2 regions of the Sporomusa rhizae genome follow, and region 2 is predicted to be linked to the other one. Evidence: riboswitches for the same ligand, from Rfam matches in the RefSeq annotation. Region 2 holds a riboswitch; the other holds the start of a gene.

Region 1 (4,214 bases), 1.3 Mb from region 2:
AGTGACTGGGGCTAACGCTACCCGGCCGGCAATAGCGCTGTCTTCATGACTAAGCACAATCAAGCCGCCTAAGCTGTGCCCTAAGAGATAGATTGGCAGGCCTTCAAATTCGGGCAAGCTTTTTACCCAGGCTATGACATTTCGCAAATCGGTTTGCCAATTTTTTATTGTAGTATCTGTGGCAAATTCACCATCACTTTCGCCGGAACCGCTAAAGTCAAAGCGAATGGCGATGAGACCTGCGGCCTCAATGGCATTTGCTATATGTAGCATTAGCTGATTGGTGCCGACTTTCTCACTGGTAAAACCATGGCAGCAAATGACGACAGGGGTCTGTGTTACGGTAAAACTATGCGTCTGGATCATAGCAGACAATTTGCGGTGTTGGCTTACTATCCATTCATGTTTTTTCATTCATAATCTCCTCCTCAAATAACTAAAGGCTAAAAAGCGACTTGTATCACTTTTTAGCCTTTAGTTCTCTAATCAGCTATATATTAAGTTTAAAAAAAGGCTAGAGCATAGTTATTTTAAACTATCTTTAGCCTTCAGTTCTCTGATCAGCTTTACCGGTATTTACTATTTTTCATTATGCTAACACTACCTGGGGGTATTGTCAAGAAAAAAATCTTAGCCCAGCTTCCACACTGCTTGGGCAATTTTACTCAAGTCCTTGGGCCAGTAACAAGCAGGGGTAAATTATTTTACCTTCTTTCATTTTACGCAAGCGCTTGTGCTAAATCGGTAATAATATCTTCCACATCTTCAATACCGACCGACAAGCGCAGCAGACAGTCGCTAATGCCTAACCGCTCTCTAATGTCAGCCGGAATGTCGGCGTGGGTCTGTATTGCAGGGAAGGTAATTAAGGATTCGACACCGCCCAAACTTTCAGCAAATTGGAGGACCTTTACCTTGCGCAGTATCTCACCAGGCAGGAGGGGGTGGTTTATTACAAAGGACAGCATGCCGCCATACCCGGACGCCTGGGCGTCTTGAATTTTTTTACCGGGGTGGTCTGCCAGGCCGGGATAATACACTTTATTAACACTGGGATGGGTGGTAAGCCATTCGGCGACAGATAATGCGTTTTTTTCGTGTTGACGCGACCGAACTGCCAGCGTCTTGAGACCGCGGAGCAGTAGCCAGCTATCCTGAGGTCCGAGAATCGCGCCGGTGGCGTTTTGGATAAAACCGATTTTTTCGCACAGAGCTGGATCTTTGGCAACGGCTAGGCCGCAGATAACATCATTGTGCCCGGCTAAATATTTGCTGCCGCTATGAACGACAATATCGGCGCCAAGCGCCAAAGGTTGTTGGAAATAGGGGGATAAGAAGGTGTTATCAACAATAGTATGAATAGGATGGGAGCTATACTTACGGGCTATAGACGTAATAGCCCGGATATCGGCAATTTTCATCAGCGGGTTGGTAGGTGTTTCAAGCAATATAGCTTTAGTGGCAGGCTGTATCGATTGGCGCACATCTTCAAGATTGCCGGTATCGACAAAAGTAGCTGTCAAGCCGAATTGGCTAAATAACTTGTCAAGAATGCGATATGTCCCGCCATAGCAGTCTTCGGTGATAATAAGATGATCTCCTGGCCGGTATAACATAAGTATTGCCGTAATGGCGGCCATGCCTGAGGAAAAAGCAAAACCGGCATGTCCTTCTTCCAGAACGGCTATAGCTTCTTCGACTGCTTGGCGGGTGGGATTTTGGGTGCGGGAATAGTCATAGCCGGTACTACGGCCAAGCTCGGGATGACGGAAGGTTGCTGTCTGATAGATAGGGGTACTGATGGCTCCGGTAGTCCTGTCAGTTACCAGGCCGGCATGGACAATTTTGGTTGCTAATTTCATATAACCCAACTCCTTAATTTATTATGACAATAACGACAAAAACGGCTCTTCCGTAAGAAGAGCCGTCTGCTAAACATAATCACTCATCTTCCGGATTGCTCCGCTGGATTTAGCACCTTGCATAAATGCTGGTTGCTGGGTGTCATAGGGCCAGTCCCTCGACCACTCTTGATAAGTTCGATATTATTTTTAATTTTTAATGAATATTATTTTGACACAATCAATAAAGTTTGTCAATAATTATTTACTAGGCCCTATCCCCTGTGTTCCTCTAACTTTTATGCCGGGCACTAACTACTTTCATTTGTTCAACAAGTAACTTAATTATAATGCCTAAAGTGATGTAAGCGGGGAAAGAATGGAGATTTGTCCACTTTATTGGGACATAAAAGCCTGATTTAACTAATATAGGTTCCATAATAAAACTAAAAATACCCGATAAGACGCAGATTGCTGTGATGAAAGATCTCCAGGTTGCGCAATATTGATAGATAAGTGAATAGATTACTGGAAGCATCATATAATCGATAGCGGTTGAAGGTGGAAAGACAGGTATCAAATTATCTTTACTCCAATAGGCTGTGAGAATGGGTAAGCCACACGAAAATCCTCCCATTTATCTTTATGCAAAAGGCTGAAATACTTGGAAAACAAGTGTTTCAGCCTTTTTAATTGCAGGATAGGGGAATTAGCTAAGTAATCGCAGCCATTATAGTAATTCTTTACATAGGTTTTACATAATTGTAACATTAAGGTTTTTTCCGGGTGCTATACTGAAAGCAAAATCCAGAGGGGGAGGAAGTACATAAAGGTGAAGAAAAATATCCTAAAGATAATAGCTATGGGATTGCTCAGTACCATGCTGCTGGCAGGCTGCGGAGCTCCTGGTTCCACAGGAAATTCGGCGCCGAATGGGAAAAAGGTAAAGATTGAATACTGGCATTGTAATGCAGAGACTCAGGGAGGAAAAACAGTAGAACAACTTGTTAGCGAATTTAATGCCCAGAGCAAAGACGTAGAGGTTGTGGCACGATACAATCCTGATATGTACAAGGGCTTAATGCAGAATCTGCAGGCGGAGGTTGCAACCGGAAAATCACCGGCCGTAGTACAAATTGGCTGGGCATTTTTGGATTACTTTTCTAATAACTTCAGCTATGTTGAACCACAGAAAGTAATTGATGAGAACTTTCCTGAGGATAAAACCTTTTTGCAGGATAATTTTTTGCCCAACGTATTAGGGCTTGCTAAAAACAGCAAAGGGAGTCAGGTAGGTATTCCTTACTCCTTGAGCACTCCGGTGCTTTATATTAACAAAGATCTTTTGCGGCAGGCCGGTCTGGATGAAAACGGGCCAAAAACGTGGGAAGAGTTGATTGTATTTGCTAATACCATTAAAGAGAAGACAGGAAAATACGGTTTTTATATGCAGGAGCCTGCCGATAACTGGGCGCAACAGGCACTTATGGAAAGTAACGGTGCAAGAATGATGACAAATGGCAAGGCAAGTTTTGCTTCTGAAGAAGGTATTCAAGCGTACGAGGCTTATGCAGATATGGTCGCCAATAAGAAATCCGCATTACACATTTCCTGGGGTGAGGGCGTACAGTCTTTTATTAATGGTAATGTAGGCATGTTATATACAACAATCGCCCAGCGTGCAAACATTCAAAAGGGTGCTTCTTTTGACGTTGCAGCAATAAATTCGCCGGCATGGCAGGGCAAGCCGAAGAGACTGCCGGCAGGCGGCTGTTTCCTGGCTATTACCGCTAAGACGAAGGAAGAACAGAAAGCAGCATGGAAATTTGAAAAATTCCTGTATAGCGTTGAATCCATGGCGGCCTGGACTAAGGGTACGGGATATGTGCCGCCGCGTAAAGATGTTGCCACAGCTGAGAACGGATTAAAGAACTTTTTGGTTGAAAATAAAATGATGGCCGCTGCAACGACACAGATGGATGGCGTAGTATCCTGGACTTCTTTTCCGGGAGATGCAGGTCTTCAGGCCGAGCAACTTCTTCTTGATGTAAGGGACCGGATTTTGAACGGCAGCATTTCAGCGCGAGATGGGCTGACGCAAACGCAGGCAAAGATTAATGAACTGCTGAAATAAAAGAAGATCGGGAAGAACAAGTCCGGGTAATCGGTGAATAGGCCCGATGAAAGCGCAGGGAATAGAGGAAAGAACGGTGGCCTAAGAATATATTCTCGAGCCACCGTTCTTTTTAATGGTTGAGATAAGACAATAAAGAGGGTGAAGAAAATAGATAAAAAACAAGTATGGCATAAATTCATTAACAGCAACACTTTGATCGCTTATGGGTTAATTCTGCCTTCTTTACTTGTTTTTTC
Region 2 (4,214 bases):
CAGAAGGAAATAGCGCTTTCGACAACCCAAAGTGTATGTCCCGAGTGTTTGAAGCGGATTCCGGCAGTGAGGGTGTTAAAGGGTAATAATGTCTATTTGAGAAAAAACTGCCCGGAGCATGGCGAGGTTCAAGTCTGTGTGTGGGAAGGAGAGCCTGGGTATCTTGATTGGGTTAACCCGCAGATCCCATCGTCACCAGTGGCATGTGCAACCCAAGTCGACAAAGGCTGCCCGTTTGACTGCGGTCTATGTCCGGAGCACCGTCAGCAAACCTGCTGTGTGTTGTTGGAAGTAACAAATCTATGCAACCTGCACTGTCCGGTTTGTTTTGCCTCTGCTTCAGAGAGCTGCAAGGAGGAGCCTGACTTCAAGGTTATTGAGGGCTGGTACCGAATGCTAATGAATAGTGGCGGCCCGTTTAACATTCAGCTATCAGGTGGCGAACCAACTATGCGTGATGATTTGCCGGAGATTATAGCTTTGGGCAAAACGCTAGGTCTGGTTTTTTTCCAGGTTAATACCAATGGTTTACGTTTGGCGGCAGATGAACAATATGTAGAGAGATTAAAAGCCGCCGGTCTCAACTGTGTCTTTTTGCAGTTTGATGGGATAAGCGACGATGTCTACCTAAAACTGCGAGGGCGGGCACTATTTGACCTCAAAAAAAAGGCAATAGAGGTTTGTGCGGCACATGACCTTGGGGTGGTACTTGTACCGACTCTGGTTCCTGGTGTAAACGACAGTCAGTTGGGTGATATTTTGAAATTTGCCATAAGAAACATGCCGATAGTCAGGGGTGTCCACTTCCAACCTGTAAGCTATTTTGGGAGATATCCCGAAGAGCCTGACGACAGTGGCCGTATTACGCTTCCTAGGGTGCTTCGTGAAATTGAAAAACAGACAAACGGGCAAATGAAAGCAAGTGATTTCCGTCCGCCAGGTGGCGAACATGCCCATTGTTCTTTTCACGCTAACTTTATTTTAATGCCGGACGGGCAAATAAAACCGCTTAAACAAGATTCGGCGAGCGGTTGTTGCTGTCAGGGTAAGCCGGCAACAGAGGGGGCAAAACGCGCCAGGCAGTTTGTTGCCAGGCAATGGTCAGCTCCGAAAATTGGTACTAAGTGCAAGGATCAATTAACTCAGGCGGGTGTTGGAAATACAGCCAGTCTTGATGCATTTCTAGAACAGGTGAATACCTATACGCTTGCCGTTTCGGGGATGGCATTTCAAGATGTATGGAACTTGGATTTGGATCGATTAAAACAATGTTTTATTCATGTAGTCGGGCCAGATAACCGGCTGATTCCGTTTTGCGCCTATAATCTCACTAACCGTCAGGGCGCACCGCTGTATCGGAAGAAACTAGGAAAAGACAGTATAATATAAAAACCAAAAGATGTTATGTTGACACGGAATGATAAACATGATAATATATATAACTGTCGTCGGTAATACAATTTACGCCTCGGTAGCTCAGTCGGTAGAGCAGAGGACTGAAAATCCTCGTGTCGACAGTTCGATTCTGTCCTGAGGCACCATTTAAGCGGAAGTAGCTCAGCGGTAGAGCATCGCCTTGCCAAGGCGAGGGTCGCGAGTTCGAATCTCGTTTTCCGCTCCATTTTTTTTATGGCGACATAGCCAAGTGGTAAGGCACAGGTCCGCAAGACCTTTATCCCCTTGTTCAAATCAGGGTGTCGCCTCCAAATAATGCCGGGGTGGCGGAACTGGCAGACGCAACGGACTTAAAATCCGTCGGAAAGAAATTTCCGTACCGGTTCGATTCCGGTCCTCGGCACCAATATTAAAATAAGTTAGGAGCTGTCTAAAGGCAGCTCATTTTTATTTTTTTGTAAAAAATATGCAAACATGTTGAAAGGTAACTACAGTTCAGTAAGGGTTAATGTTTTGTACCGGGTTCTTTATTAATTGGTTTTGGCTTGGTTGATATATTGACATTTTCTAGATGTTCGTGATAAAATTTATTCAATTTAAAAGAGCTCTTATCAAGAGTGGTCGAGGGACTGGCCCGATGACACCCGGCAACCGGCAGTTTACTGCAGTGGTGCTAAATCCAGCAGGAGTAATCCTGGCAGATAAGAGGAAGGTGTAGACACAGGCCCCTTTCCTCGGAAAGGGGCTTTTTATATTTTCCTCTTGAGCAAGTAAGAACGACTAAGGTTTGTGCCCTTGTTCTAAAGAATTGGCGCAAACAAAGTCTTTTCTTAGATTTACGAAAAGAGTATGGCCATTTGGAGGTGCTGTTTACAATGAGTACTGTTACCCTGACGCGCGAATTAGCGCAAAAAAATGTTCCGGAGAAAAAACATAAGCAACTGCGAATGTGCCAGATCAAACGAATGTCGCCGATGGCAGCCATGTCTAATGTTAAATCGATACTAATAGATGATTCTGGAACAAACAAGGAATTTCAGGTTTCTTATGACAGGAAGATTGCGCTTGTTTCCTTTTTCAATTCTACGCCAGATAACGGTGCTGGAAAGATAGCGAGTGTTTTAGAGTCTGTTGCCGGCTATGGAGCTGTCCTGGATATGGTGTCTATTCAGCCGCACCAAGTGAGTTTTGTAGTCCAGGGAGCTTTTTTAACAAAAGTTTGTGAAGGGCTGGAAAAGCTACAGTATAAGCCTGAGGTTATTGACGATTGTGTTAAAGTTGCGGTACAAACCAAAAACGGACATTCGCTGTTAAATGCAGTAACGGTGGTAGCGGCAGGCTTAGCGCAAGCCCATATTCCCATATTGCGTTTAACTGAATCGTATGGGCTGATTGAAGTTCTAATCAAAAGCAGCCATATTCAGCAAGCCCAGCAGGTTTTAACAGAAAGAAGTGGTTTCTTTGGACACTAAGGAGCAGGAAGAAATGAGAGGAGATCATTCGATGACGGATAGAGGTAAAGGATACAACGAACATAATGAAGTCGGCAGCTTGGCCCCAAGAGAAGAGGCGGGGAATGAAGTTGTTATTATTATTCGTGATGGCAAAGTAGTAACATTTATTCAGAAAGATAGAAATGTGCCGCTCGAAGGCATGTATGGCGACGGAATTTAAATTTCAGAGAGCATCTGTTTAAAGGGACAACAGATGCTTTTTTTTATTAGGATAAAGACTTATGGCATAGCAAATTCGTTTAAAGACAGCTTAAATTCTTTGCAAGAAATGCTGCAAAAAAATATTTCCACGCTAAAAACACAAGGAATTTTCCAAATTGTGTAGAATAACAATATTTAAAATTAAAATTCAGAACGATGTTCGGTATAACCGAACGTAGGCTAGTGAGGAAGAAATAAATTGAGCCAGAATATATCAAGTAATACTGAAAAAAGCAAATACTTAGTTGCATCCGTTGACCGGGCTATCGAATTGCTTTTTATCCTCGAGGGTTCATCGCGCGAAATGGGCGTTACCGAATTAAGCCGGGAGCTCGGAGTGCAAAAAAGCACTGTACACAATTTATTGCAAACCTTATTGGCAAGAGATTTTGTCCGGCAGACCGATACCGGACACTATACCTTGGGTTTTCGACTGATGCCGTTAGGCTTAGCCTGTACAGAACGGCTAAATATCCGCAAGATCGCCTCCCCATACCTTAAAGCTTTGGTGGAAGAAGTTGATGAAGCTGTCTTACTGGCCGTATTATCAGCCGGGCGCCTGACCATTGTGGATAAATTTGAACCAACTCGGCCTGTTTTCATCATTCCGTGTTTTGATTATTGTAATACATTCCATAGTACGGCTTTAGGCAAGGTTTTCCTTGCCTATAATACTGATGAGTTTATTGAAAAAGTGCTTTGCCAGGCATTACCGCAATACACCGCTTGCACCATTAATGACAGACAGGCGCTTACTGAGGAAATTGTTAAAATAAAAGAGCAAGGCTATTCTGTGGCGAGCAATGAGACCATGGAGGGTGTTACTTGTATTGGAGCGCCAATCCTTAATGCCAACGGCAAAATTGAGGCAGCGATTACTGTTTCGGGAACTACGGCTTGTTTCGACAAAGAAAAGTATGAGGCAGTTGCGCAAGTCATGAAAGAAAAGGCAAGATTAATTTCCCAAGAGTTAGGGTATCGTGGTTATTTATAGCCAAGACATACTAGTTTAGACGGAGGGGAATAATGGATATTCAGCGAGAATATCGAGCAAAACTTACGGTTGCCGAGCAAGCAGTCAAAATGGTAAAATCAGGACATTGG

The links. A riboswitch is a leader RNA that binds a small molecule or an ion and turns the genes downstream of it on or off. The one in region 2 is predicted to bind S-adenosylmethionine.
Region 1: it holds a riboswitch for S-adenosylmethionine, as region 2 does, so the genes downstream of both, SRRS_RS02965 (PLP-dependent aspartate aminotransferase family protein) here and SRRS_RS08670 (hypothetical protein) in region 2, are expected to answer to the same signal.

What each region holds. Positions count from the first base shown of each region.
Region 1 is NZ_CP156925.1:649,603-653,816, forward strand. Features, by position in the region: gene SRRS_RS02960 (alpha/beta hydrolase) at 1-414, opposite strand, end outside; gene SRRS_RS02965 (PLP-dependent aspartate aminotransferase family protein) at 720-1,862, opposite strand; SAM riboswitch class I at 1,943-2,040, opposite strand; gene SRRS_RS02970 (ABC transporter substrate-binding protein) at 2,674-3,975, shown strand; gene SRRS_RS02975 (carbohydrate ABC transporter permease) at 4,117-4,214, shown strand, end outside.
Region 2 is NZ_CP156925.1:1,935,931-1,940,144, forward strand. Features, by position in the region: gene trsS (radical SAM (seleno)protein TrsS) at 1-1,389, shown strand, start outside; tRNA gene SRRS_RS08650 (tRNA-Phe) at 1,466-1,541, shown strand; tRNA gene SRRS_RS08655 (tRNA-Gly) at 1,547-1,621, shown strand; tRNA gene SRRS_RS08660 (tRNA-Cys) at 1,632-1,706, shown strand; tRNA gene SRRS_RS08665 (tRNA-Leu) at 1,713-1,801, shown strand; SAM riboswitch class I at 2,001-2,103, shown strand; gene SRRS_RS08670 (hypothetical protein) at 2,271-2,867, shown strand; gene SRRS_RS08675 (hypothetical protein) at 2,899-3,069, shown strand; gene SRRS_RS08680 (IclR family transcriptional regulator) at 3,310-4,104, shown strand; gene SRRS_RS08685 (acetyl-CoA hydrolase/transferase family protein) at 4,137-4,214, shown strand, end outside.